3 linked regions of the Glaciimonas sp. CA11.2 genome follow. The protein of the gene in region 1 interacts with the protein of each later gene in a pairwise test. Links are inferred from orthologs where the notes say so. Each region holds a gene or a part of one and is shown on either strand. Other genes may lie near its edges. The genes, in order: RGU75_RS21085, glnL and RGU75_RS21815.

Region 1 (9,803 bases):
CACATTATTCCACCGCCCAAACAAAGACCACTTCCCAGTCAAATCAACACTAGCATACAAGTTAACCAAACTATACCCACCCAAAACAACCTGATTATCCCCATCATCGTACCGCTTACCAGACACCACCATCTCAACACCAGACTTCAACGCCCCAACCCCATACTCAAGCGCCACCGTTCCATGCTGCCGCGCACGCCGAGCCAGCAACTTCCCACTAGTATCATCCCGCGGATTCTGCACATCCAGCGAACCACGCAAAGCAAAATTACCCAACTTAGTACTGCCGCCAAAAGAAACCCCCTCAAGCGTCGCCTTATCAACGTTATAAGCACAACCATAAGGATGGCTATCCGGCTCAACCGGACAAGTCGTAGTCGAGACGATCAAATCAGTTATTTTGTTGTGATAGTAAGAAATATTTAACTGCGAAGTCCCATTGTCATACACCAACCCCACCTCCGCATTCTTACCTTTTTCCGGTTTGTTCGCCGCAACACCATAACCGGGGTAATACAACTCATTGAAAGTCGGCGCACGAAAACTAGTGCCATAACTGACATTAGCCCGCCAGTCCTGGTTCAAACGATAGCCATACCCAAGACTACCAGTCGCATGCGTACCAAATTGCGAGCTATTATCATTCCGGATACTAACGGTCGCCAGATGATCTCCACGCTTCAACTGGTACGATGCAGCAACCGAATTGGTCGTCCGGTCACCAGACAAACCGGTGGCAGAAACCTCCTCCTCACGTCGCTCAGCCAACAACTGCAAGACGTCTGTCCCGATGAACAAATCATTTTGCCAGCTGTAATTATTCTGCTTAGTCGTTACATCGCTGATCCCATCCGGCTGATCGCTGCTGATATAAGTCGATTTATCGGTAGTTTGCGACACCTGAACCTTACTATTCCACCAAGGCAGAATCTGGTTTTTCGAATACACAGCCACATTTTCAAGTTTTTGCACGACACGCGTGTCGAAATCCGAACCATCGTCGTACTGCGCATTCAACCGGCTTTGCAAAAAGGTCACGCCAACTTCCTGGCCCTTTGCCAGCTCCAACCCAAACTGTCCGCTGGCACTATCTTTTTTGTAGCCGTCTTTATCTGGATTATAAGAACTATACGGCGAAGGGTCTGGCTTAGTCGCTGAAAACCCATCTGCATTTTCATGCGCCACCGATATAGCGTAACTAAAACGATGGTCGCCTTCGGTCGCGCCAGAAATACTCGCATCCATGGTGCGGGTACCATAGCTGCCGACACCGGCAGATGCAGTCAAACGCGGCGCGCCCGAACCTTTCTTGGTAAAAATTTGAATCACGCCACCCATTGCGTCAGCGCCATAAAAACTACTCAAAGGGCCATACACGATTTCGATGTGATCAATTTGTGACAATGGAATGCTGGACCATGTAGCGCCGCCGGTCGTGGAAGACCCGACACGGACGCCATCGATTAATACTATATTTTGATTATTAGCTGCACCGCGCATGAATACCGATGCCGAAGTACCAGGACCGCCGTTAGCAGTGATTTCAATTCCACGTTGCTTTTGCAGCAGTTCAACCAGCGAGGTTTGTCCCGATAGCGCAATGTCTTCGGCAGAAATCGTCACGTTGTCGCTGATCACATCACTGGCTTTTTGTGGCGTGCGTGTTGCTGTGACTAGAACGGGCTCTAGTGACTTATCCGAGGCTTCCTGAGCAAAACTGGATGCGGAAAAAGTAGAAATAATAAGCGTAGAAAGGCACAAAGGCCCAATCATTCGCGCAGCGCGGCGCGGATGGGTCGGTGAAACAGTTAGGGTCATGATAATTTAAGCAAGAAAACAACCACCAGCTCGCCTCCCCGCGCGCTGGATTCAAAAGAAATACCTCCGCAAGACATTGCACTGAACAATCAATCCAGCAAAGTTGCCGGATCGCATTTCGCGACAGATCGTCCGTACCGCCTTAAAAGTAGTTCCACCTGCTACTGGCCGGTATCCGGGCTACCAAGTCCAACTGCCTTACCTTCCCGCGCGAAACACAGTGGTGTTAGAGGCAGCTTGTCACAATGTGTAATCAATATTTTGCAGCAACTACGCTGCAATTATCGGCCATAGTGAATAGGCCGACATTAACCGGTCATTCAACCAGTCATTCATTAAGCAAATTGAGACGCTTGTTTTCCGTTGCGGGGGCAGCACACGTATCGCGTGTTTCCCGTTTAACTGCGAACACAGCCGTGTTCGCGAGCACCAAAAGCACCGGCATTCTAATATTCATCTGCCTTTACAGCAACAATAAATCTTCGAATCCGCGTGCAAAATCCCAGCGAAATCAGCAGATTAGCGAAATCACTTCGCCGTAACCGATCTTATGGGCTGCGTTGGCAGCCTTTCGCGCAATATCCGCAATCGCCCTTGACGCTCCGATTGGCATGGAAGCCTCCTGGGATAAGGCATGGCAGGCTAAAAGGAGGCGAATAGTCCCTGCATGGCAAATGACGGCAACATCATCGCCATTGTTGTTATTTTCGCCACTGCTCGATGATGGTGAATGAAGTCGCGGCAACGCACGATAAAACGCATCCACGCGTGCCGCCATCTGCATCACGCTTTCTCCACCACCCGGTCGATAGTCAATCACCGCGCCCGCCCATGCATCGATCTCATCACGCGGGATATCCTGCCAGGATTGCATTTCCCATTTTCCAAAGTCCAGTTCCACCAGACGGTGATCAAGAGTCGGTGCCGGCCAACCCGGTTGTCGCGACAAACTATCCGCCAACCCCGCGCATCGAAGGAGCGGACTAGAAAACATCAGGACCGGCTTTGGCAGTACCTTTATCAATTGATGCAACAAACGCGTATTTTCTTCTTCGGATACAAGGAGGTCAGAACGCCCGTAGCACAAGTCGGATACAGCTCCTGGCGTGCTCGGCTTCGGATGACGCACAAGATGGAGTTGCATCATTATCTTAAGTACATCATTTTAAAAGCGGCATGGCAGCCAATAAACCAAGGTAAAAGGTCACTTCTGCCACCTGCTGCACGGCACCCAGACAGTCGCCGGTATAACCGCCAATGCGCTTAACGAAAAAGCGGGCGAGCCACAAGGTAGCAATAGCGCTACACACCAGACCAGCGGCTATCCCCGCCCAAGGCGCCCAACCCAAAACACCGATTGCCAATAAAGGTAACGCAGCGAAAGCCATCGCCACGCCACATTCAGGTCCGGACATCTGCTCTGCCAATGGTTTTGCCTTGCCCTCGGCTTTGACATACGTCAGCCGCCAAATCAAACTACTCGCCATCAAACGGGAAATAGGATGGGCCGTTAGTAACGCTGCCACGACCGCCCAGAACGGCAGGCTCACGAGTAACGTGAATTTCAAACCGAGCATCGACACCATGCCGATGACACCATATGCACCAACCCGTGAATCCTTCATAATCTCAAGAATACGGGCGGCAGTATAACCACCGCCAAAACCATCACAGCTATCAGCAAAGCCATCTTCGTGGAACGCACCGGTCAGATAAATGCCGCCAATGGTCGATAGCAACACCGCCACCGCGGGCGGCCACACATGGGCCGCCGCCGCATAAATCGCTGCCGTCACAGCACCCACAACAATCCCCACCGCCGAAAAATAACGCGAAGCTTGCTGTAACCATGCAGGATCGAACCCAACCCAGCCGGGAATGGGCAGTCGCGTAAAGAATTGCAGCGCAACGAAGAATAACCGCACTTGATGGGTGATTGCTTTGGTCAGACTACGCGAGCGTAACGCACTGGGTCGCATGCTGGACATGGCTATTCAGTATTCACTGTGCATGCGGAGGCGTAGAAATAGAATCAACCGCTGCCGAGTCAAAGGTCGCCATTTCCGTCATAAAAAGTACCGCCGCCTGCACCAGAGGTAATGCCAGCGCTGCGCCCGTACCCTCGCCCAAACGCAAACCTAATTGCAGTAATGGTTGCGCTTTAAGGAACGTCAACATCTGTTGGTGGCCTCGCTCGTCCGAGCAATGCGCAAAAATGCAGTAATCCAGGATTTCGGGACGCAACTGTGCGGCGACCAGTAATGCGCTGGTAACAATGAATCCATCGATCAGCAAAACCATGCGGCGTTCGGCAGCAGCCAGCATCGCACCGACCATCATGGCGATTTCAAAACCACCAAATGTCGCCAATACATCAAGCGGCGCAACGATGCCACCGTGAAAACTGACCGCACGCTGAATCACATTTTGCTTATGCAAAATTCGGGCAGCATCAAAGGCGGTTCCCGCCCCCACGCAATCGACCAGCGGCAAGCCGGTGATCTTGTGCATGATGGCCGCCGCTGCGGTGGTATTGCCGATTCCCATCTCTCCAAAACCAACGATATTGCCGGTTAGCCCCCCAATCAGGTCCATGCCGTGTTCCATGGCTGTGGTGCATTGCTCAGCGGTCATCGCCGACTCGTTAGCAAAATTTCGCGTTCCGAAACCGACTTTTTTACCGATTAACTGAGGAGGCCAACCGAAATCATGATTAACACCAGCATCAACTATCTGCAAAGCGCAATTATTTTGACGTGCAAAAACATTAATCGCCGCATTTTGGTTGAGAAAATTTTCAACCATTTGCCACGTCACACTTTGTGGATAAGCAGAGATATTCTCGGCGACGACACCATGGTCAGCGGCGAATATAAGGATAGCTGGCTGGATGAATGTCGGACGCGTGGTTTTTTGGATCAATCCGATTTGAAGGCCGATTGCTTCTAACGCACCCAAACTGCCTAACGGCTTGGTTTTATTATTGATGACAGTGGTGATGGTATTACTGAGATCGCTATCCTGAATGGATACAATGTGAGGAATCTGCATGGCGATATTGTCCGATGTGTTTCTGTAATGGTTTCTAGAATCTGCGCGGCGTCCACGATACAACGTTTGCGCCAAAACACTTCAGAAAACGGCAGCAAAGGTGTTGCTGCCCACATACTGCCGACATGCGCGCACAGCGGTAATGCGTTCTGCGTCAAAGGTAAGACAGCGCGGCCCGTCTGTATTCCACCTAAACTCCGCATCAGGAATTGGCAGATACACGATGTTACGACGAGCCGATACAACCATGCGTGCTGTAAAGCCAGGTTTTTAAGTCCGGTCTTAAAGCCCTGTCTTAAAGCGTCTTATACCGCTTCCGAACCAGTTTCGCCGGTACGAATGCGGATAACTTGCTCGACTTCGCGGACAAAAATCTTACCGTCACCAATCTTGCCAGTACGCGCAGCTTTGATGATGGCATCAACAGCTTGCTCAGCAAGCGCATCGTCAATCACCAATTCAACTTTTACTTTTGGCAAAAAATCGACGACATATTCCGCGCCGCGATACAACTCGGTATGGCCTTTTTGGCGACCAAAACCTTTGACTTCAGTGACGGTTAAGCCATTGACGCCGACTTCGGCCAACGCTTCGCGTACTTCGTCCAGTTTGAACGGTTTGATAATGGCAGTAATTTGCTTCATGACAACTCCTTTATGCAATTAACAAAAATCTTTTGATACAGGAAGAAAGAAAAGGAGACCAAGAGCGCTCGACACAATTATGTCATGCTCCAAGCTTCACTCTTTAAACTTTGAAGTAATCGGGTAACGCCAGTCACGACCAAACGCACGGTGCGTCACACGACAACCAACCGGTGCCTGTCGACGCTTGTATTCGTTGATCTTGATCAGACGCGTAATACGTTGAATATCTTCAATCGGATAACCGGCGGCTTCGATCTCGGCAATGCTCTGATTCTCTTCCATGTACATTTGCATAATGGCGTCTAACACATCATACGGCGGCAGCGAATCCTGATCAGTCTGATCAGGCCGCAGTTCGGCCGACGGTGGACGCGTCAAAATGCGGGTGGGAATCACTTCACCCAGCGTATTTCGATATGCGCACAAGCGATACACCAGCGTCTTGGCAATATCTTTAATAACAGCAAAACCGCCCGCCATATCACCATACAGCGTGCAATACCCCACTGCCATTTCGCTCTTATTTCCAGTGGTCAATACAATTGAGCCAAATTTGTTCGACAACGCCATTAGCAGGGTGCCACGAATACGCGCCTGGATGTTTTCTTCGGTAGTGTCTTCAGCTATGCCCTCAAACTCGCTAGCCAACGTGGATTTGAAAGCGCTGAAACAATCATTAATGGATATTTCATCATAGCGCACACCCAGTCGCTGCACCATATCGCGCGAGTCAACCCACGACATTTCTGCTGTATAAGGAGACGGCATCATGATACAGCGTACTTTTTCAGCCCCCAGCGCATCGACCGCGATCGCCAACACCAATGCCGAATCCACACCGCCAGACAAACCCAGCAAGACACTGGGGAAACCATTCTTACCAATATAGTCGCGCACGCCCAACACCAAGGCCTGGTAGACCTGCGCCTCTACCGACTGCGTAGGCGTAATCGAGGATGGGCCAACCAGCGGTGTCGCGCCATCAAATTCGATGATCTGCAAGTCTTCCTGCGCGTGCTTCAGCTGCGCCGCGACTTCACCGTACTGGTCCATCACAAACGAGTTACCGTCAAAGATCAATTCATCCTGCCCGCCCACCAGATTGGCATACACCAGCGACAAACCTTTTGCCGTGACGTTCGCCCGCATGATGTCGTAGCGCAGATGTTGCTTGTTCATATGGTACGGCGAGCCATTCGGCACCAATAAAACCTGCGCGCCAGCGGCACGCGCGCGCGCGGGCGCATGCGAAAACCAGGTATCTTCGCAAATATTCAGACCGAAACGAACGCCTTTTACTTCAAAAACAAATGGCACATCAGAGGCTGAGAAATAACGCTTCTCGTCAAAAACAGCATCGTTCGGCAACGCGTATTTGCAATAAGTACCTGACAACGCACCATTAACGATCACGGATGCAGCATTAAAACGTGCGCCATTTTGCAAAATGGGATGGCCGACCACAACATGTACGTCACGTAAATCTGCCAGGTCCGCGATCAATGCGGTCATTGCTTCCTCAGTCTTATCGTAGAAAGCCTGACGTAATAATAAATCTTCTGGCGGATAGCCCACCAACGACAACTCCGGCGTTAATACGATGTCCGCGCCCTGCTGAGCGGCACGACGTGCAAATTCAGCGATTTTGGCGCGATTACCGGCAAGATCACCGACGGTGCTATTGATTTGAGCGATGGCGACTTTGACTGTCATGGCGATGAATATGAAATGTAATTGATGATGAAAACAGCGAAATTAGGCGAAATAACAAATTCAAGCCCCGATTATCGCATGGGTGTCACATGCGTATCGTTTATGTATAACCTATCTTCCGCTTGCTTATCTCTTCGCATGCGCTATTTGTTGCTTGCGCCCGGCTAATCACATATTTATTGGATTGCTATTGCGCTTTATTCTCACTGTTTAGCCTGATCGTCTCTCTTTTATAAAACGTTTAGGAGCTTATAAACCCCATTCAACCCTCACTTAAACACAGAAAAAGTTGTCTTCCCGTGGCCCTAAAGGCTTTCAAAGCCCAGATGAAAAGTCACTACGATACGGTTTTCTTGACTATTTATTCTCATGACCACCATGCCATTGTTCGCGAAACTGGACCGAACACTCGGCATAAAAAGGCCTGTAATAGCAGAAACTTCCATGACGCCAACCTTTATTAGTCATGCCAGAAGATTATCTCCGAGAGTGCTAAACTCAATCCTTTCCTCGTAATCTCTGGCTTCCCAGATCGTATTGACTAAGTGAATAAGCAAACACCACCACCGCCAACATTGAAATTTACACCCCGCATTGTTTCCTCTCTGGATGAAATTGGGCAACCCGCGTGGGATGCTTTGCTTGCGCTTCAAGCAGAGAACAATCCATTTTTATCCTTTGCGTTTTTGCACGCATTGCACGAAACCGGTTGCGCCTCCGAAAAATCTGGCTGGCAACCGCAATATTTAACGTTGTGGGATAACGCTGAGGAAAACACTAACGATACGGCAACCGTGCCGCAATTGATGGCAGCGCTTCCCCTGTACGTAAAATACCACTCGTATGGCGAGTACGTGTTCGACTGGGCCTGGGCGGATGCGTATCAGCGTAGCGGTTTGGAGTATTACCCAAAGTTGCTGTCGGCAATTCCATTCACGCCCGTTACCGGCAGTCGCCTGCTGGCGCGCGATGCGGCATCCGCTGCGGCGTTGATCGACCTGCTGAAAACCTTACGCGTAGATACGCAGACTTCTTCTACCCATATTTTGTACCCGCCGCCAGAACAGGCCAAAGCGCTGCATGCGGCAGGATTTTTATTGCGCAGCGGCGTCCAGTTTCATTGGCTCAATCCGGGTTATCGTGACTTTGATGCATTTCTCGATACATTAGAACGTAAAAAACGCAAAAACATTCGTGCCGAACGGCGTAAGGTCGCCGAGGCTGGCGTCACCTTCCGACACGTACGCGGTGTCGATGCAACAGAGTCAGACTGGGTATTTTTTAATCGCTGCTATCGCCATACTTATTCTGCCCATCATTCCACACCTTATTTAAACCTGGCATTCTTTCAACGCATCGGTGCGACGATGCCACAAAATATCTTATTAATCGTGGCCGAGCGCGCGGGACGACCAATTGCGTCATCACTGTTGATTCACACAGAGACAACCTTGTATGGTCGCTATTGGGGCGCAATTGAAGAAGTCCCTTGTCTACATTTTGAAACCGCTTATTACCAACCCTTAGAGTTTTGCATTGCGCAAAAAATCGGTTGCTTTGAGGGCGGCGCACAAGGCGAACATAAAATGGCGCGTGGATTTCTGCCACAGAAAACCTGGTCAGCACATTGGCTCGCCCGCCAAGATTTTTCCAACGCCGTCGCCAATTTTTTAGAGAGGGAAACCGATGACATTGAGGCTTATATGGATGAACTCAATGATCGCAATCCCTTCAAAGGCGACGGTTGATTTCCTAATACCCGCTTTGCGTCTTGGCGCGCGACCACAGTCGACCAACTTGACGCATAAGCACCACCGCACCACCAACCGTTACCCCTTCCTTATCGATCAGAAAGATTTGCTACCACGCAGCGCCCATCCGTAAGATGGCCCTGTCACGCAGAACCTCACCTATGCAACCGACCGACATTCTTCTCGCACTTCTTACCGTCACCATTTGGGGTTTTAATTTTGTCGTCATCCGAATAGGTCTGCATGACTTACCACCTTTATTTTTCTCGGCCCTGCGTTTCATTTTTGCGGCGATACCATTGATATTTTTCATCAAGCGCCCAGCCATACCCTGGCGTCTTTTGATCGCTTACGGTCTATTCCAATTTGCGCTGCAATTTGCGTTGCTGTTTTCGGGCATGCATCTGGGATTTACGGCGGGACTCGCGTCGTTGGTGATACAGCTTCAGGCCTTCTTCACCATCGGATTAGCAGTCTTGATTTTAAAGGAGCGTCCACGCGCCGCACAATTAATTGGCGCGTTTATCGCATTAGCTGGCATGGCCCTGGTTGCCATCCATGTTGATGGCACTGCCACTTTCATCGGCTTCTTGCTCGTGGTCTGCGCTGGCGTGAGTTGGGCCTCAGCCAACATCGTCACCAAAACCATCGGCAAAGTCAATCCATTGGCGCTCGTAGTATGGGGATCGTTAATCGCCGTGCCACCTTTATTATTGGCATCATTTTTGACCGAAGGCCCCGCTTCATGGACCAATGCAATCAGCCACTTCACCTGGATATCCGCTGGCGCGGTACTGTTTAATTCGTATCCAAATACGATCAT
Region 2 (10,069 bases), 2.1 Mb from region 1 along the record:
ATAGATAGCGATTTAAAATATTGTTTTAATTCGTCATATTTTTTAAGCGATATTTTGATCAAAAAAAAAGGACCGGAAAAGTCATCTTTTCCGGTCCTTTTATACTATTGGACATCGTTTTAATAGTCATTCTGGCACGATAGAATACCAAGTAATTACCTAGCAACTACTTAGCAGGTAGTCACGACAGTCTGGTTTGACTTAAACTAACGTCTTCATTGAATTGCGAAGAGAGTCTATGAAGCACCTCATTCCGGGAATTCTGATCGTTGCTGCCATGAGCGCAATCGGTGGGGCTGCCATGGCCCAAAGTAATATCTATCTTTGTGTCGATGCGCAAGGCACCAGGGAATATAAAAATACAGGTGATACCAAAGGCTGCAAAAAGGTGGATTTACCACCGTTGTCAGTAGCGTCATCACCGCGTCCAGCAGTTGGATCAAACGCGGCGAATAAGTCGTCGCCAGTGACGCCGCCAGACTTTCCTAAAGTCGACGGTGGGACTCAAAAAACGCGTGACAATGACCGCCGTCAGATTCTGCAGGACGAATTAAAGACAGAACAGCAGAAGCTCGCAGATATTGAAAAAGTGTACAACAACGGTGTGCCGGAACGTCAGGGCAATGAGCGCAACTATGCGAAATACCAGGAACGGGTAGCATCGATGAAAGATGATTTGGCGCGCACTCAAAAAAATATTGAAGCGCTTAACCGCGAGCTTTCGAATTTAAAATAAAGATAGTGCGCTATTGCATGTAGCACTTGGTATTAACTTTGCTTGGAATAAGGCCGCGTATGCGGCTTTATTTTTTTGCTATAGATACTGCGCGGCAGCCTGCACTAAGTTCCACTCATTTAAGAGGACGTTGAGGTGTAAAGTGCATTCTCATAGTTTGTTTATATTAAAGAGATTTTTGAATGACAACTAAAACTGCAGTACCGACAGCAACTGAAGGGCTTGAACTACTGGCCTCGGCGGTTCTATTGCTGGACAGAGAAGGACGTATTGTCTATGCCAATCCTACCGCAGAAAGTTTACTCGAAAGTTCGGTTAAGGCACTCAAGCAACAAAAGCTGAGTGATCTATTTTTAAATGGTGGTCAGCTGGCTGCTGTCTTTGAGAAGGCGGTCGCGCATCAGTTTGACGATCTGCGGCAGGATTTGATTTTGGACCGCATTGGTCGCGAACCGCTTTGGGTCGATACCATCGCGAAGGTACTCGACAATCCCGCCACACCTGTTCTGATCGAGTTACGAGAAAATGTTCAACAACTCAGATTAGAAAGAGAAGAACGGCTGTTCGATCAAAGTCAGGTGAATAAGGAATTAATTCGCAATCTGGCGCATGAAATTAAAAATCCTCTCGGTGGCATTCGGGGTGCTGCGCAGTTGCTCGAACTGGAACTGCCCGAGCGTCACCTGAAAGAGTTACGCGAATACACGCAGGTAATTATTAAGGAAGCCGATCGGCTGCAAACATTGGTGGACCGTCTACTCGCGCCGCATCGACGAGCGCACATCGTCGGCGATGTCGACATCCATGAGGTGTGTGAGAGGGTGCGCAGCCTTATGGTCGCCGAGTTTCCGCATGGCTTAAGGATTAATCGCGATTACGACTTGTCGATCCCACAATTTCGCGGTGATAAAGAGCAGCTCATTCAAGCCATACTCAACATCGCGCATAATGCCGCGCAGGCTTTAGCGCACCGTATTCAGGACGGAGATGCCGATTTGACATTTCAGACCAGAATTGTGCGTCAGGTAACGTTGGCGAAGGTCCGTTATCGCCTGGCATTAGACTTGCATATCATTGATAACGGACCGGGTATTCCTATCGACATTCAGGAGCGTATTTTTTATCCTCTCGTATCGGGGCGTGATGGTGGGAGTGGTTTGGGGCTGACGCTGGCACAGACCTTTGTACAACAGCACTCGGGAGTAATCGAGTGCGAAAGTCGCCCGGGCTGTACTGATTTCAGGGTATTGATTCCTCTGCCTTAATAGACTGCGTGGACCGCGTAGTTGTGCAGCTCAGAGGATCACAAGGCCGAAAAGCTACCGACAGAATGCTAACCGCAAGATTATTGAAGCCTGGACACATATGAAACCAATTTGGATTGTTGACGACGACGAATCGATACGATGGGTGCTGGAAAAAGCGCTGGCCCGTGAAAATCTGGTCACCAAGAGTTTTTCGAATGCACGCGATGCGATGGATGCGTTGCAATCCAGCACACCACAAGTGCTTGTCTCAGACATTCGTATGCCGGGGACATCCGGACTTGAATTATTGCAAACAATTAAAGCGCAACATCCGGGCGTGCCGGTTATCATCATCACCGCGTTTTCGGATCTTGATTCAGCCGTCGCCGCATTTCAGGGCGGTGCGTTTGAATATCTCGCAAAGCCGTTCGATCTGGAAAAAGCAGTCGAACTCATTCGGCGTGCGCTGGACGAAAGCTTACGCGAAGTCAATATAGAGCAAGCCTCCGCCGAAACGCCGGAAATTCTGGGTCAGGCGCCCGCAATGCAGGATGTGTTTCGCGCCATTGGACGTCTTTCACAATCGCATGTAACCGTTTTGATAACGGGCGAATCGGGTACTGGAAAGGAACTGGTGGCGCGCGCTCTACATAAACACAGCCCACGTGCGTTACAACCTTTTATCGCATTGAACACAGCCGCAATTCCAAAAGATTTGCTTGAATCCGAATTGTTCGGGCACGAGCGTGGTGCATTTACCGGTGCGCAGGCGTCACGACGCGGGCGCTTTGAGCAAGCTGAAGGTGGAACCCTGTTTCTGGATGAAATTGGTGATATGCCGTTTGATTTACAAACGCGCTTATTACGCGTTCTCTCTGATGGTCATTTTTATCGGGTTGGCGGTCATCAGTCGCTCAAAGCCAATGTCCGTGTCATAGCCGCCACGCATCAGAATCTGGAAACGCGGGTGCGGGAAGGTCTGTTCCGTGAAGACTTATATCACCGACTAAATGTCATCCGTTTGCGCTTGCCAAGTTTGCGTGAGCGACGTGAAGATATTCCCATTCTGACGCGTCATTTTCTAGGACAAAGTGCTAAGCAACTAGGCGTTGAAAGCAAACGTGTTTCCGAAGGTGCGATGCGTTTTATCAGTGCTTTGGACTTGCCCGGTAACGTCCGACAGCTAGAAAATCTCTGCAACTGGATCACTGTGATGGCGCCCGGCCAGACAGTTGAAATCAAGGATTTGCCGCAGGAATTAATTGCTGAATATGATAAGCCGCTTGGCCAGCTTAGCCACGATGTGACTGGTAACACCTATGTATCGGCTGGTCTGGCGCCATTTGATCTGCACGTCGCGTCGACTACAAATATCTCTCCGGAAGATGTAAATCGATTTGCAAAGTTGTCAGATACGAACTTAACTTCTGCTGCCAACGATGGCCGAAATTGGATCAGTCTTTTAGAAGTGGAGGCCGCTACGATGCTGACCGGCGGTGATACCGACGTGATGGATGTATTGGGACGGCAATTTGAATCTGCGCTGATCAAGATCGCTCTGAAGCATACTCATGGACGCAAGAACGATGCAGCAATCAGATTGGGGATCGGGCGCAATACTATCACGCGGAAAATTCAGGAATTAGGAATAGCTGGCGCAAAGGACGATTAATCTGTGAAATTGGCAGGGCTAAAGCCGACGCTAGTGAGCGTTGGCTGGCTCGCTGATTATTTAATCGACACTGATTAGCCTCGAAGCAGTCAAAAATGGTGGACACCAGTAAAATAGGGCCTTTACTATCCTGGTGAGGCAAATAATGCGTCTTGCGATCCTGTCCGATCTACACCTGACCGTCGCGGAAATGTCCGTACCGCCCAGCAATTGCGATGTCGTGATTTTGGCCGGAGACATCGCTCGCCCGCAACAGGCGATTACCTGGGCGCGTCAATTTGACGTGCCGGTTGTCTATGTTCCTGGTAATCATGAATATTACGGTGGCAGCCTGACCGGTACTTTGGCAACCTTGCGCACACTTGCAGAAGGTACGAACGTTCATATTCTTGAGCGTGACGAAATGTGCTTGCATGGCGTACGCTTTCTAGGATGTACCTTGTGGACTGATTTTCGACTGGCACCGACCGTCGAAGAATGTGACGCATCAATGACCATGGCTCGCGAGCTTGTTCGTGATTTCAGTCGTATAAAACTGGATGTGGACAATGAAACTTTATTTACGCCTGTTATATCGCGGCAGATTTTTGATCAGTCGGTAACTTGGTTGGGGCACAAATTTGCTGAATCTTTCGACGGTACAACAGTCGTTGTCTCGCACCATGCGCCTACAAGAGATAGTATTCATCCAAAATATGAGGGCTCACCTTTCAATGGATGTTTCGTTTCTGACATTGAACAAAAACTTGCATCCTGGCAGCCAGCGTTATGGGTCCACGGACACCTGCATGACAGTTCCGATTACCAAATAAAGCAGACGCGTGTGGTGTGCAATCCGCGTGGTTATGTACGCGATGGCATTGCCGAGAATCCGTTGTTCGATCCGCATCTGGTGATCCAGATATGACCGATCAAGGTCTGCCGATCCTGTACACATTTCGTCGCTGCCCTTATGCGATCCGTGCACGTTTGGCAATCAAGGCCAGCGCAGTGCCGGTTCGGATGGTAGAAGTCAGCCTGCGTAATAAACCACAAGCGATGCTGGATTGCTCTCCAAAAGGGACTGTGCCGGTATTGCACTTTCAGGATGGAACAGTCATCGACCAAAGCATCGATATTATGCGATGGGCGCTGGCGATTAACGATCCGCAGGATTGGTTGATTGGGTGCGATGACTTGTCGCCTGATGTCGCTGCGTTGATCGCGCAAAATGATGGCAGCTTTAAGCACAGCCTTGATCGTTATAAATATGCAGAGCGATTTCCAACATTCTCCGCAGCAGATTATCGCCTTCAGTGTGAACTATTTCTATCGATCTTAAATGCGCGCCTGTCGTTGCATGGCTACTTATTGCGAGACCAGCCGAGCCTCGCCGACATGGCACTTTTTCCATTCATTCGGCAATTCGCGCACGTGGATAAGGAATGGTTTTATGGCGTCAATAATGCGCATATACACGTTATCCGATGGTTAGATTCGTTGATCGAATCGCCCCTGTTTGGTGCCGTCATGGAAAAGAAATGCGCGCCAACATAGCGACTTTTGTCGTTGTTGCCAACGCACGTCGAGTACATTTTTTTGGTGAGGTTCTACATTGACCGACAACATGCAAAAAATAAGATTCTTTCGGTCGCACATACCGACATTTGCTTGCGTTCCCGGTTGCCACGATTGCTGTGGACCGGTAAAGGCCTCATCTGACGAGATGGCGAGAATGCCCGTTAAAAGTGACACAGAACATGATGTTGCATTAGCCAACTTAAGCTGCCCACATCTCGGTGAGAAGGGCTGTCAGGTTTATGAAGACCGGCCGATCATTTGTCGTCTGTTTGGCACTACGCCGCGACTTGCATGTCCAAACGGGATGCGCCCGGACCAGATGATCGATACACGAATCGAGGCAAAAATTGATCAGTTTTTTCGAGGAGTGCGCCATGTGTTGGTGTGAAGTGGCAAACAGTTATGCTATGTGCTGCATGCGCCAGTCTGAGAGCGCGAGTTTGTAGAAATTTCTGCACGCGTTTGTTCTCCTCATAAAATACGATTTCCCTCAAAATCAGGTGCGACGCCCTATCGGTCATTAGTCCAAACACTCAAAATATTATCGCGTTTATGTGGAGCTTTCAGGGAAGCGCTATTTTGATTATGTCGACGCGTTTAGCTGCAAATCTTCTCATTAATTCTAAGCTGCCGTTGTTAAGTGTTGATGTTTGGATAGATACTACTATCGTTTTACCGGCCCACGCATTGGAGGGATGACCTGTTTCGTTGTTGTGGCGCAATCAGTTTTCTCATAAAAATTATTTTTTTGAGCAATACACGTTATCCCTATAAAGATAGATTGGATTATTTTCCATTGTAGGTCACGTGTAGGGAAGCACTGTCGGCGCTGACAGTTTCCTCCGACGAGAAAATCAGACGAAACACTATAGAAATCATCTGCTTCAACTCATACCATGGTTAGGCATTTCACCGGGTAATCTTTTCAGTTTAGTTGCCGGGAAAAAATGCGTATTTGCAGCATTGTCACTCTTTCGAACTTTGAAAAGGAACTATGATGAGCTCATCAAATAATACTGGTAATAATCAAAATGATCCAAGTAGAACAAGCCGCGACGGCACTCAAGGGCAGCATGTGAGAGCTGGCGACCAAAACCAAAAGAATACCCCTCAACAAGATACTGGCCGTAGTGGCACTCAGGATCAAAATACAAAGTCTAACGATCAAAATAAAAATGCTGGCGGCGGAGATAAAAACGGCCAACGTCAAAGTGATCAAAGAGACCAATCAGGCCCCGGACGTTCAAAATAGTTGAATCCATCCCGGCGGCGTTGGATGGGATTGGTTATACGAAAACTTGAGCCTTGCTGAATTGCATTAATTTTTATTGAAATCAATCATCTGTTCGGCAGAAATGAAGAAGTGAAGAAACAAAGAAACGAGGTAAAGCCAACTGACTAGTTGGCTTTACTTTTTTCTACTAATGTTTTGTACTAAACAGGGAGAGGGATGTTGGCCCATAAGTCGGCGCATCAATTAGAGAAAAGTGATGCGGTGCCAGCACAGGGAAGTGGCGACAAACTTTTTAACGTTATTTTTGATGAGGCAGGATGCGTGGTTAAGGGTGATTTTTACGAATATTGGACTGCTTATTTCATTTTCCGCCACAGGGTGGTTCGGCTAATGCCAAGGTGTTTCGCCGCGGCCTCCCGGTTTCCTGCAAAGCGCTTGAGAACCTCTTCGATCGATTCTGTCGGTATGTCGGCGATGCGCGTGGCGCTATCCTGATATTCAATCTTGATTGCACCCAATTCCGGTGCAAGTCTTAATATAAATGCGGGGGTTAGCGCCTGCAACGGTTCGGCTGCCAGATACAATGCCAGACGTTCCATCAGATTTCGGAGTTCGCGCACGTTGCCTGGCCATGAATAGCGTGCGAGCAACGGCATGCAGGCCACGACTTCGGCGTGTAGGTTGGCGTGTGGTCGCACTCCTAAGGATGCCAGCGCGTGTTTTAAACGCCACTCCGCAAGTGTGACCAGATCGTCCGGGTGTTCACGTAAAGGCGGCAAATTCATCCGCAATACCGTCAGGCGATAAAATAGGTCACCACGGAAGCGACCGTCTCGGACACGTTCGTCCAAATCGCAATGTGTGGCGCTGATAATGCGTACATCGACGGGAATTGGTCTGGTACCGCCGACACGCACGACTTCGCGTTCCTCCAGAACGCGCAGCAATCGGGTCTGTAACGGAAGCGGCATTTCGCCTATTTCATCAAGAAATAAGGTCCCTCGATTGGCGGCTTCGAACAAACCAGCCCGACCACCGCGACGGGAACCGGTGAAGGCACCTTCTTCATGCCCGAATAATTCCGACTCCAGTAACGACTCAGCCAATGCCCCGCAATTAACGGCGACGAAAGGCCGGCCTGTTTTGGCGGCGGTTCCTTGTTCGTGAGGATGCTCCCGATGAATAGCTTGCGCGGCTAGCTCTTTGCCGGTGCCGGTTTCTCCCTGAATCAACACGGTTGCTGGCGAGCGCGCAAATAAGACGATCGTTTGGCGTATTGTCTCCATCGCTTCCGAGTTGCCACGTAAATCGTTGATGCTATGTTTGGTACGTAAGGTGTCGCTGACGGAATGGCCGCGGCCGCGCGAAGATTCCAGCTGCGTTAAGCGTGCCACTTCCAAGGCATCTTCAAAAGCCTGCCGAATAGAATTGGAGGAGTAAACAAAAATGCCCGCCAGACCCGCTTCTTCCGCCAGATCGGTGATCAGTCCGGCACCGACGATCGCTTTAATGCCGATTGATTTCAGTTCGTTAATTTGGGCGCGTGCGTCCTCTTCTGTTGCATAAGCGCGCTGTTTGATATTCAAGCCGAACACGGTTTGAAATTCTCGTAAAGCCGGTAATGTTTCCTGATAAGTAATCACTCCCAGGTAAGGAGAAATTTTGCGCGCCTTTGCTAGCGCTTGCATAAAATCGAAGCCGCTGGCCTTGGCGATAATCACCGGCACGGACAAACGGCTTTTTAGGTAGGCGGCGTTTGAACCGGCTGCAATGACGGCATCACAACGTTCAGTGATCAGCCTTTCGCGAATATGTTGCACCGCATCTTCAAAGCCAAGATTGATCGGAACAATATGCGCCTGATGATCGTATTCCAGCGTGATGTCGCGGAAAAGGTCGAATAGGCGCGAAACCGATACTGTCCAAATGACAGGCTTATCGGCATTGTCGGTATTTCCCGCCTGACGATGCGGGGTAGCGTTGCTGGAAAAAGGACGAGACTGGGACATGATGGTTTTGCTTCAATGGATGTTCAATAGATGTTTCAATCAATCGTTCCATCACTGTTTCATATTCTCACATGTTACGCAACATGAAACGAGGAATAACCCGCGATAATAAAAATTATTCCTCCATCGGCATAATGTGGGTCCAGAAGACTTAGAATTTGTACTAATTGGTCTGCGAAAATAAACGCCTGAATGGAGAAGGGCTTGCAGAGTGCCAATTTATCTCATGTCCCGTTCTCTATTTTCAGGAAAATGCTATGAATGTATCAAAGATTGCAGTGAGTGTAATAAGCCGTCGGTTTGTGAAAATCTCGATTGTTGCTGCAGTGGTTGCTATGACGGGTTTGTTGGCCGCGTGCGGATCGTCGGTGCCGCTGACCGAAACCCGATCACCTGCCGCAGAGTTGCCGATACTCAGCAAGCTGGTTGCGCCGCCAGCATTGGTGACGGGACGATTTAATTGCGAATTAGGCAATCGCGTTGAAATTGAGTCGGATGGAAATACTGGTGCAAATTTAACCTGGAAGGGTAGTAAGTACCCGATGGTGCCGGTGGTAACAACGACTGGCGCAGTGCGTTTTGAAAATCTGGCCAGTGGGTTGGTGTGGATACAGATACCGGCCAAATCAATGTTGTTAAATACAAAGCAGGGCGCGCAGTTGGCGAATGAATGCAGAGTGCAGTAACACATTGATTTTTTTGCCAGATTGAAATTCAAACCGTGAGGGCGGTTTCGGAGCACAACTTTGCTTCCAGCAGGGAAGAAATTAAAGCAATCCAGCCAGCCGTGACCCCGCCATCAACAAGGAAAAAAATGCCTACTCATATTTCCAACGTCCGCCCAAAATACGACAAAGTCCTGGTCGATATCGTCGACTACGTCACCAATTACAAGATTGTCTCAAAAGTAGCCTTCGACACGGCACGCAACTGCCTGATCGACACGCTAGGTTGTGGTTTGGAAGCGTTGGAATATCCGGCTTGCAAAAAATTGATGGGTCCGATAGTGCCTGGTACCGTTGTGCCAAACGGTGCGAGAGTTCCCGGAACGCAATTTCAGCTTGATCCGGTGCAAGCCGCTTTCAATATCGGCATGATGATCCGCTGGCTCGATTTTAATGATACCTGGTTGGCCGCAGAATGGGGCCATCCATCGGATAACCTGGGCGGCATTCTGGCCACGGCTGATTGGTTGTCTCGTAACGCCGTCGCCGCTGGCAAAAAGCCGTTGAGGATGAAAGACGTGTTGACCGCCATGATTAAGGCGCACGAAATTCAAGGCTGTATTGCGCTCGAAAATTCTTTCAACAAAGTCGGTCTGGATCACGTTGTGCTGGTCAAGGTTGCTTCCACTGCGGTGGTCTCTGAAATGTTGGGACTGACGCGCGAAGAGGCGCTCAATGCCGTGTCGTTGGCGTGGGTCGACGGTCAGTCGCTACGGACATATCGTCATTCGCCCAATACCGGTTCACGCAAATCATGGGCCGCTGGCGATGCAACTTCGCGCGCGGTACGTCTGGCGTTGATGGCAAAGACCGGCGAGATGGGTTATCCGTCGGTCTTGACCGCCAAGACCTGGGGATTTTACGACGTCCTGTTTAAAGGTCAGGC
Region 3 (10,189 bases), 170 kb from region 1 along the record:
CCTGGCGCTCTACTGTGACGTGTTGATGTGGAAGTACTTTGCTGCCAAGCTCAGAGATAATGATGCCATCTACACGCACCCAGCCACGGGCGATCCATTCATCGGCTTCGCGGCGTGAGCACAGGCCGAGTTCGGACATGCGTTTGGAAAGGCGTAACGGTTCAGTCATAAAGATGCAAATCAGGTAAAGGTAAAAAATGGTGAAAGCAAAATAAAATAAGGCTTAAATCTGCAAAGCATCGAGTAAATCGGTTTCGAGTTGTAGTTGCAGGCGATTATGATTGAGCGCATTGCCATCGACTAAAAATACATCCTCGACGCGTTCGCCCAACGTCATAATTTTGGCCGTATGTAAATTAATTTTGTATTTGGCGAGTACGTTCGCGATCAAATAAAGCAAACCAGCGCGGTCATTGGCAGTGATAGCCAATAAATAATATTGTCCCCGTTCGTCTGGCCGTAAGTCAACTGTTGGCGTAACCGGAAAGGTACGTGACAGCCGTGACAACCGACCACGAGTCGGCGCAGGTAGTGGACCACGCGCCTCAAGTTGCTCGGTCAGTTCGTGCTCAATCAGATTAATAATATCGCGATAATGTTTGGCGAACAACGGCGCACTCAATAAAAATGTATCAAGGGCATATCCATGTTTGGTTGTATGAATCTTCGCATCCAGAATGCTGAAATTCTTGCTATCAAAATAACTGCAAATACGTGCAAACAAATCGGTTTCATCGGGCGTGTACACAGCCACTTGCAAGCCTTCGCCGATTGGCGCGAGCCGGGCCTTAACGATCGGTTTCGGGCTATTGACGAGTGTGTAGAAAGAACGCGTCTGCCAGGCTATATCGGCGGCATCGTGGCGTAGAAAGTACGCTACGTCCAGTTGCGCCCACAATGGCTCATGCGCATCATTGGGCAAGCCATATAAGCGCAATGTCCTCAATGCATCTTCTTGGGTATTCTTTAGTTCACGATCAGTGGAGGGGCTTTCACCCCCTAATACTCTTAGGGTGATGCGATATAAGTCCTCTAGTAACTTGCCTTTCCAGGCGTTCCAAACCTTGGGACTGGTTCCACGGATGTCGGCGACGGTCAGTAAATAGAGCGCTGTTAGATGACGTTCATCCTTGACCGTATTAACAAATTGCAAAATAACGTCAGGATCTGACATATCCTGCTTTTGCGCCACCTGAGACATCGTCAGATGCTGTTGCACCAAAAAGACCACGAGCTCGGTGTCTTCTGCCGTCAATCCGTGCTGCTGACAAAATTGGCTGGCATCGGCCATGCCGAGTTGGGAATGATCGCCGCCGCGACCTTTTGCGATATCGTGAAAAAGCGCCGCTACATAAAGTATCCAGGGGCGCGCAAAGTTGGCAATTAACTGGCTGCAAAAGGGATATTCGTGTGCATGGTCGCTCATCGTAAAGCGGCGCACGTTGCGAACCACCATTAAAATATGCTGGTCGACTGTATAGACGTGAAACAGGTCATGTTGCATTTGACCTACGATGCGACGAAAATTGGGGAGGTAGCGCCCCAAAACACCGGTCTCAGTCATCCCGCGTAGAGCATGGGTTATTCCTTGCGGTGCTTGAATAATTTGCAAAAATAATGAGCGATTGTAGGGATTTCGACGGAACGCAGCATCAATCTTTGCGCGCGCATGCCATAGAGCCCTGCGCGTACGCACGGTCATGTCTTTAAGCCTGGTATCCTGCGCGATAAGCAAGAATAGTTCGAGCATCGTGGACGGCATGGTCTCAAATTGATTATCCGCGACTATGTCAATTAGCCCGTTTATTTGATTAAAACGTTCGTTAATTGGCCGAGGAACTATGGGCTGTGGGAACAGATACCCTTCAATATTTTGCAAAAGCACCAAATTTAACTGTGTGACCGCTTTAGCGGCCCAATAATAGCGCTGCATCAGATATTCGCTGGCGCGTCGGGTCTCGGTTGTCTTGAAACCCAAGGTTTCAGCGATTGGTGTCTGGACGTCAAACACCAGTCGATCTTCGCGGCGATTAGTATGAATATGCAGACGAATGCGGATGTCTTTGAACGCGCGTTCTTTTTGTCTTAGCTGCCGTGCTTCAGTGGCTGTAATCAAAGATCGCTTGGCAAGCTGAGTCCATGAGTCACCTAGGCCCGCGGCCTTGGCGACCCACAATATCACCTGCAAATCACGCAGGCCGCCCGGACTTTCTTTGCAGTTGGGCTCAAGGCTGAACGCGGTATCTTCAAACTTCACATGGCGTTGCCGCATTTCCAGTTTTTTTGCTTGAAAAAAGGCACGTGGGTCCATCGCTGCGTCGTACCGTTTTTGTAACTCAGAGAAAAGGTGCTTGTTGCCAGTGACCAGTCGGGCCTCGAGCAAACTGGTTTTGACGGTGATATCGGCAGCAGCTTCGGTCATGCATTCGTCTATCGTACGGATGCTATGGCCAATTTCCAGGCCAATGTCCCAAAATAATTGAACAAGTTGTTCCAGATTGTTCTTTAGCTCAGCATCGGGTACCGCTTCTAATAAAATCAATAGATCGACATCAGAATGCGGAAATAACTCCCCCCGACCATACCCGCCTACTGCAACCAATGAGGCGGAGGCGGGTAACTGGAGTATTTTCCACGCTAACGTCAGAGCGGTATCGACACTTTGTCGTAATTGCTTCAGTAGCGGTTCGGGTTTGCCGTTGACTAAAAAAGCATTGATGACCGTTTGCCGTTCAGTTTTGAGTTGATTTTTTAGGGTTTTGGCAAGTGTCGACATAGCTTTGCTAAAGGGAGCGGAAAAAGGCGGTTGGGACAGCTGGAACGATTGCTATATTGACGAATGATACGATTACTTCCCGCGCCAAATGACAAGCGCACATTAACGAAAAACTCGGGAGGCAGTTGTCAATCCAGGATTGAAACCGGCCTGCCGAGTAACGCAATGATTAATATGGCAATAAATTTTGTAGCGCCAGCTTACACGATGAAAGCCGGCGGCGGTGGCGTTCCAGCCGATTTTGTCAGAATTTCATAACCTGTTTCCGTCACCAGAACTGTGTGCTCCCATTGAGCCGACAAACTACGGTCTTTTGTACGGATGGTCCAGCCGTCGCCCATTTCGCGAACGTCGCGGCGCCCGGCATTGATCATTGGCTCGACGGTAAAAATCATTCCTGCTTCTAATTTTTCGAGAGTGCCAGGACGTCCATAGTGCAGCACTTGAGGCTCTTCGTGAAATACCTTGCCGATTCCGTGCCCGCAAAATTCGCGAACAACACTGTATCCGGCTTTTTCTGCATGTTGTTGAATGACGTAGCCAATATCGCCCAAATGCGCGCCGGGTTTAATTTTGGCAATCCCAAGCCACATGCATTCATATGTCACATCACCGAGACGTTTTGCCATGATTGACGGTTCGCCAGCATAAAACATGCGGCTTGTATCGCCGTGATAGCCGTCCTTAATAACCGTAATGTCAAGATTCACGACATCACCGTTTTTAAGAACCTTATCGCCAGGGATACCATGACAAATCACATCATTTACTGATGTGCAGATTGCTTTTGGATAGGGCGTGTAACCTGGGGGGCAATAGTTCAATGGCGCTGGGATGGTTCCCTGAACATTTGTCATGTATTCATGGCAAAGACGATCCAGTTCACCGGTAGTGACGCCGACTTTAACGTAAGGAGTAATGTAATCAAGAACTTCCGAGGCGAGTTTGCCAGCAATCCGCATACCGGCGATATCTTCGGATGTTTTAATTGAAATAGAGGACATAGGTGAATAAATGTGGGAAAAGAATGACAAAATAATGTCGAAAGAATCATAAAAAATAGAGGGAATGGTAGTCCCAGCTAAATTGAGATTCGGCAGCTTGCCTAATTTAGCCCTAATTATAGTCGAGCTGGCTTAGCTTCGCTGTAAACAGGCATTGGGTACTTGAAGCATTACCCTGTTTTGAGGTAGAATCTTGGGCTGGCTGGAATTGCTATTCAGGCAGCGTTGCATTATTTTGTTTAGCACTAAAGATAGTAACGTCGTAACTCGTTGTTTTAAATCGCGAATCCGCTCGAAAAGGGTGCCCTTCTTGTATATGTATATATACAAATCTGGTGACTGAGCAGATTCCAGACCCAACCCTGGAGAAAATTATGTCCGTAACAATGCTCGAAATGCTGGAAGCCGGTGTTCACTTTGGTCACCAAACTCGTTTTTGGAACCCAAAGATGGCACCTTACATCTTCGGTCATCGTAACAAAATTCACATTGTCAACCTCGAAAAAACCCTTGGTATGTACCAAGAAGCGATGAAGTATATTCGCCAATTGTCATCCAATCGCGGCAACATCCTGTTTGTTGGTACAAAGCGTCAGGCACGTGAAATCATCGCTGCTGAAGCTGCACGTTCAGGTTCACCTTTCGTTGATCAACGTTGGTTGGGCGGTATGCTGACTAATTTCAAAACCATCAAGACTTCGATCAAGCGCCTGAAAGAAATGGAAGCTTCGATCGCTGACGGTTCAGTAGAAAATCTGAGCAAAAAAGAAGGTTTGATGTTCCAGCGTGAAATGATCAAATTGCAAAAAGCTATTGGCGGTATCAAGGATATGGGCGGCATTCCTGACGCAATCTTTGTTATCGACGTCGGTTACCACAAAGGCGCTATCACTGAAGCCGCAAAACTGGGAATCCCGGTGATCGGCGTTGTTGATACCAACCACTCACCAGAAGGCGTAACTTACATTATTCCTGGTAACGACGATTCGTCTAAAGCAATTGCTTTGTACGCTCGTGGTGTTGCTGATGCAATCATTGAAGGCCGTGCTAACGCTGTTAATGATGTAGTTGAGTTGATCAAGGCTAATGCTGGTGACGAGTTCGTTGAAGTTAACGATCAGGCGTAAATCCTGAGATTGAGGTAACACACTTCAACCAAAAAAAGGGGGCAGCGATGGCCCCTTTTTTTGTATATCCCGAATATTTTTGACTGGTGTGCGGATGATGGTTCGGTCTAGTTCTTGACGGTTTTAGCCTCACAAGAGACTTAAGCGACCAGATGGCGAAAGCGCCTTACCCGCCCCAATTCTAGGAGAATAATATGGCAGTAATTACTGCAGCACTGGTTGGTGAACTGCGCGCAAAAACTGATGCGCCAATGATGGAATGCAAAAAAGCGTTGACGGAAGCCGAAGGCGACATGGTCAAAGCAGAAGAAATTTTGCGTGTTAAATTAGGTGGAAAAGCCTCGAAGGCAGCCTCCCGGATTACAGCCGAAGGCGTTGTTGCTGCTTATATCACTGGCGGCGTTGGCGCTTTGGTAGAAGTTAACTGCGAAACAGACTTCGTAACCAAAAATGACGAATTCATCGCATTGGTTAACGCTTGCGCCAAGTTGGCAGCGGAAAATAATCCAGCTGACATCGCTGCTTTATCCGCCTTGCCATTGAATGGAGGTACTGTCGAATCTTGTCGTACAGAATTGATTGGTCGTATCGGTGAGAATATGTCGATTCGTCGTTTTCAGCGTTTTGAAACCACTGCCAAACTCGCTTCTTATATTCACGGCACCAGTATTGGTGTAATGGTTGAGTACGACGCTGCGAATGAGCAAGTCGGAAAAGATGTTGCTATGCATATTGCTGCAATGAAGCCAGTATCGTTGTCTTCGGATCAAGTGCCAGCGGAACTGATCGAAAAAGAACGCTCGGTAGCGACTTTGAAGGCTGCAGAATCTGGCAAACCTGCTGAAATCGCTGCAAAGATGATTGAAGGCTCGGTACAGAAGTTCTTGAAAGAAGTTTCTTTATTGAATCAGTCGTTCGTAAAAAACGACAAACAAACCGTCGAACAAATGCTTAAAGAGGCAAATGCCAGCGTTAAGTCGTTCGCGATGTTTGTGGTCGGTGAAGGCATAGAGAAAAAAGTAGATGACTTTGCTGCAGAGGTTGCGGCAACGGTTGCCGCAGCCGGACAAGCTTAAATAATAGGAAAAAGCGGGCCGGAAGGCCCGTTTTTTCTGTTGTCGGGAATTTTTTGATCCATACGTGGACTAAATGGCGCGACAAGCATTTTGTGACTGCAAATCGCCTGCAGTTTAATGGGGCGGATTTACTTTACAGGCGCAAAGTTGTAATTTGTACAGCTAAGTTGTAATGCATGATCGTAGTAAATATCGAGGTGGCTAATTTAAAAAATAGTAGCCTCGAATAGCTAGTGTAATAATAAAAATACGTAATAATTAATTGTTAATCGGATAGAACGAAGGACTCAGACCATGACCAAACCAGCATATAAGCGTGTTCTCCTTAAGCTCTCCGGTGAAGCCCTGATGGGCAATGATGCCTATGGCATCAATCGAGCGACTATCGATCGTATGGTTGCCGATGTTGCCGAAATTGCAGCGCTAGGTGTGCAACTGGCGATTGTTATAGGCGGCGGAAATATTTTCCGCGGTGTGGCACCCGGTGCAGAAGGAATGGATCGCGCCACGGCAGATTATATGGGCATGTTGGCAACAGTGATGAACTCACTAGCGCTGGCAGATGCTATGCGTCAAGCCGGATTGACTGCACGCGTCATGTCGGCGATCAGTATCGAGCAAGTGGTAGAACCATATGTACGACCAAAAGCGTTGCAATATCTGGAAGAAGATAAAGTAGTGATTTTTGCAGCAGGTACTGGTAACCCATTTTTTACTACGGATACGGCGGCGGCGTTGCGCGGTTCCGAAATTGGCGCCGAAATAGTGCTTAAAGCGACCAAAGTTGATGGCGTCTACAGCGCAGATCCTCAAAAAGACCCTGCCGCGACACGCTACACCACTATTACTTTTGATGAAGTTATTACTAAGCATCTGCAAGTAATGGACGCAACGGCGTTTGCGTTGTGCCGCGATCAAAAGCTACCCATTAAAGTATTTTCTATCAATAAACCGGGCGCGTTACTGCGCGTGATTATGGGTGAAGATGAGGGTACGCTGGTTCACGTTTAAAATATCAACCTGTTCACGCGTGTGAGGGTGGACCTGCATGGTATCTCCGCAGGGTCTTCATTCTAGAATGATATCTTGGAATGTTTAGTGGACGGTATAGCTGAATATTAGGCAGTTTTTTAAATTAAGTTATTCAAAGATTAAAGCCTAAGGCTTACGAATAGGAGAGCAGCATGAGCGTTGCTGACGTTAAAAAAAGTACCGATCTGAGAATGCAGAAGTCCCTTGAGACTTTGCGCGCAGATTTGGCCAAAGTACGTACCGGCCGTGCCCATACCGGCATATTGGACCATGTTCAAGTTGAGTATTACGGTAGCCCCACGGCTTTGAGCCAGGTCGCAAGTGTGACCTTAATTGATGCCCGTACCATCGGTGTACAGCCATTCGAAAAGAAGATGATTGCTGTCATCGAAAAAGCGATTCGGGAAGCTGATTTAGGCCTGAATCCATCGACGCAAGGAGAGATCATTCGTGTTCCGACTCCGGCATTGACGGAAGAACGTCGTAAAGAAATGGTCAAACTCGTCAAAAGCGAAGCAGAAGATGCGAAAATTGCTATACGTAATATTCGTCGAGACGCCAATGAAGGGCTAAAAAAACTCGTTAAAGATAAAGAGTGCTCCGATGATGACGAGCGACGCGCCCAAGATGAAATTCAGAAGCTGACAGACAAAGCGGTATCCGATGTAGACAAGCAGGTCGTAGATAAAGAAAAAGAAATTTTGACGGTGTAAAGTATTGCTGGATGTCCGATTCAGGATATTTTGTAAGCAGCCATCAATGGATTGACGAGCGGCACATGAACAGACGTTTACTAGAAGAAATTTTTCTGTAAGTGAAATTTTTTGTGCTGCTCCCGCATTCCGATCAAGTCTGCGTAGTAAGATTCTAAATCGGTACCGAGAATTTTACGGACGATTCGAAGCAGCAGGCTCTAAACAATCATTCTTATTTCATTTTTCATGACTTATTCAAGTTCGACGCTTTCAGTGCCGTCAAGTGCGGTAGTGCCTCGGCATATAGCTATCATTATGGATGGCAACGGCCGTTGGGCTACGCGCCGATTTTTGCCACGCTTTGCGGGGCACGGTAAAGGCGTCGAGGCGGTTCGTAATATTGTAGAGACATGTGCCAAGCTTGGTGTCGAGTTTGTCACTTTGTTTGCATTTAGTTCTGAGAACTGGCGACGTCCTGAAGAAGAGGTGTCATTATTAATGCGCCTTTTTGTTACCGCGCTCGAACGTGAAGTTGGAAAAATGCATAACAATGGAATTCGTCTGAAGGTGGTTGGTGATCTGAGTCGTTTTGACGCTAAGTTGCGGGATATGATTGCCAATGCTGAGCGTAAAACTGCGAACAATACCAATTTAACTGTCACCATTTGTGCAAATTATGGTGGTCGTTGGGACGTTATGCAGGCTGTAAAAAAGATGTTGGCCCAAGGTATCCCTGACAACGGGTTGTCGTTTACTGAAGATCAACTCGCTGAGCATCTGGCTATGGCTTATGCGCCGGAACCAGACCTATTTATTCGCACTGGCGGTGAGCAGCGGATTTCCAATTTTTTGCTATGGCAATTAGCGTATAGCGAACTCTATTTTACGGATACTTATTGGCCTGATTTTGACGCCGCTGAACTAGATAAGGCGATTGCCTCTTATCAGCAGCGTGAGCGTCGCTTTGGGCGTACCAGTGAGCAATTGGTAAAACATAAAAAGGCGTCTTGATGCTTAAAACGCGTGTAATTACAGCGTTGTTACTATTGGCAGTGTTATTGCCGATTCTTTATCTCAATTTTTTTCCTGCGTTTGCTATTGTCGCCGTACTTTTTTTTGCCGCTGCCATTTGGGAGTGCGCGCGGCTTTTTGGCGTCACTGGCCAGCGTGCGTTAGCTTGTGCCGCTGCTACAATGATCTTACTCATTTTGGTATTGGTAAAAGGCAATGGTGCCAATCTGGGTTCGCTATTTGCTCTTTGCGTAGCGCTTTGGTGTCTGCGTTTTACGCCTTCTTTGGGTTTAGGATTGCCGGCGCTCAACAGTGTTGGTAATCGCATCGTTGGATTCACCTACGCGATCTCGATTTTTGGTTGTTTTCTTGCTATCCTCGGACTTTTCCTGCATTCTCCAATTTACTTGCTTTCAGTGATGGCCATCGTGTGGGTTGCAGATATTGGCGCCTATTTTTGTGGCAAAGCGTTTGGAAGACGTAAGTTAGCACCGTCCATTTCGCCGGGTAAATCGTGGGAGGGGGCGATTGGAGGCTGGGTATTTGTGTTGGTGATCGCCAGCCTCATTTGCGTTTCTCCTGCAGCGATACCGTTAGCAGATACTTTTCCTGTGCAGCTATTCCTGGTGTGGGGTTGGCCTGGCTTATTTGGTGTCATGACAATATTGGTAATGGCGAGTGTAATAGGGGACTTATTTGAGTCATTATTAAAACGCCGTGCCGGCTTTAAGGATAGCAGTCAACTGTTACCGGGGCATGGCGGCGTTTTAGATCGAATTGATGCGTTGATTCCTGTGCTCCCGTTGGTAGCATTATTGGGTTACTGGTTTTAAGGTCACTCATGCAAAATATTACAATTCTCGGTTCAACCGGCTCAATAGGTGTATCCACGCTCGATGTGCTTGCGCGCCATCCTGAGCGGTATGCCGTTTACGCGTTGACCGCGCATAGCAGGATTGAGCAGCTGGCAGAGCAGTGCGAACAATTCAGGCCGCAGGTTGCTGTTGTGGGTACTGCGCAAGCGGCCTCTCAATTGTCACGGCTACTGCTTTCAAAAGGCTTAAAAACACAGGTTTCTTACGGTGAGCAAGCCTTGTGCGAAGTGGCGAGTTCACCGTCTTGCAACACGGTCATGGCTGCGATTGTTGGTGCCGCAGGATTGGCACCATCGCTGGCAGCAGCATATGCCGGAAAAAAAATCCTGTTGGCGAACAAAGAAGCGCTCGTCATGTCGGGCCAGTTGTTTATTGATGCCGTGCGCATCAGTGGCGCAACGCTTTTGCCGATTGACAGCGAGCATAATGCGATTTTTCAATGCCTGCCACACGGATATCAGCGTGATCCGAGCGCTGCGGGAATTGTCAAGATTCTGTTGACGGCATCTGGTGGTCCATTTCTCGGAAGAGCGGTCGAGACGCTCGAATTAGTCACGCCAGCAGAAGCAGTTGCCCATCCTAACTGGGTAATG

What was found.
Region 2: the proteins of RGU75_RS21085 (region 1) and glnL interact in binary tests that used the Escherichia coli proteins (3 or more experiments, as listed by UniProt). The link is inferred for Glaciimonas sp. CA11.2 from one-to-one orthologs.
Region 3: the proteins of RGU75_RS21085 (region 1) and RGU75_RS21815 interact in binary tests that used the Escherichia coli proteins (3 or more experiments, as listed by UniProt). The link is inferred for Glaciimonas sp. CA11.2 from one-to-one orthologs.

The regions. Positions count from the first base shown.
Region 1 is NZ_JAVIWL010000001.1:4,873,272-4,883,074, forward strand. The notes cover bases 3,845-6,537. They hold RGU75_RS21085 (P-II family nitrogen regulator), read right to left. Parts: upstream 5,514-6,537; coding sequence 5,175-5,513; downstream 3,845-5,174. Other genes in these bases: cobT (nicotinate-nucleotide--dimethylbenzimidazole phosphoribosyltransferase), read right to left, coding at 3,845-4,869; RGU75_RS21090 (NAD+ synthase), read right to left, coding at 5,610-6,537. In the rest of the region: RGU75_RS21065 (TonB-dependent receptor domain-containing protein), read right to left, coding at 1-1,818; RGU75_RS21070 (histidine phosphatase family protein), read right to left, coding at 2,330-2,965; RGU75_RS21075 (adenosylcobinamide-GDP ribazoletransferase), read right to left, coding at 2,979-3,797; more of cobT, read right to left, coding at 3,820-3,844; more of RGU75_RS21090, read right to left, coding at 6,538-7,229; RGU75_RS21095 (GNAT family N-acetyltransferase), read left to right, coding at 7,775-8,977; RGU75_RS21100 (EamA family transporter), read left to right, coding at 9,142-9,803. UniProt on the Escherichia coli protein: P-II indirectly controls the transcription of the glutamine synthetase gene (glnA). P-II prevents NR-II-catalyzed conversion of NR-I to NR-I-phosphate, the transcriptional activator of GlnA. When P-II is uridylylated to P-II-UMP, these events are reversed.
Region 2 is NZ_JAVIWL010000001.1:2,791,741-2,801,809, forward strand. The notes cover bases 1-2,959. They hold glnL (nitrogen regulation protein NR(II)), read left to right. Parts: upstream 1-918; coding sequence 919-2,001; downstream 2,002-2,959. Other genes in these bases: RGU75_RS12110 (DUF4124 domain-containing protein), read left to right, coding at 239-736; ntrC (nitrogen regulation protein NR(I)), read left to right, coding at 2,102-2,959. Outside these bases: more of ntrC, read left to right, coding at 2,960-3,655; RGU75_RS12125 (metallophosphoesterase family protein), read left to right, coding at 3,801-4,562; RGU75_RS12130 (glutathione S-transferase), read left to right, coding at 4,559-5,191; RGU75_RS12135 (YkgJ family cysteine cluster protein), read left to right, coding at 5,250-5,603; RGU75_RS12140 (hypothetical protein), read left to right, coding at 6,210-6,467; propionate catabolism operon regulatory protein PrpR, read right to left, coding at 6,806-8,458; RGU75_RS12150 (hypothetical protein), read left to right, coding at 8,716-9,144; RGU75_RS12155 (bifunctional 2-methylcitrate dehydratase/aconitate hydratase), read left to right, coding at 9,273-10,069.
Region 3 is NZ_JAVIWL010000001.1:5,037,032-5,047,220, reverse strand. Bases 1-3,079 are described here. They hold RGU75_RS21815 ([protein-PII] uridylyltransferase), read right to left. Parts: upstream 2,777-3,079; coding sequence 224-2,776; downstream 1-223. Other genes in these bases: map (type I methionyl aminopeptidase), read right to left, coding at 2,977-3,079; RGU75_RS21820 (pseudouridine synthase), read right to left, coding at 1-169. In the rest of the region: more of map, read right to left, coding at 3,080-3,780; rpsB (30S ribosomal protein S2), read left to right, coding at 4,155-4,907; tsf (translation elongation factor Ts), read left to right, coding at 5,102-5,983; pyrH (UMP kinase), read left to right, coding at 6,278-6,994; frr (ribosome recycling factor), read left to right, coding at 7,168-7,728; uppS (polyprenyl diphosphate synthase), read left to right, coding at 7,957-8,721; RGU75_RS21780 (phosphatidate cytidylyltransferase), read left to right, coding at 8,721-9,554; ispC (1-deoxy-D-xylulose-5-phosphate reductoisomerase), read left to right, coding at 9,563-10,189.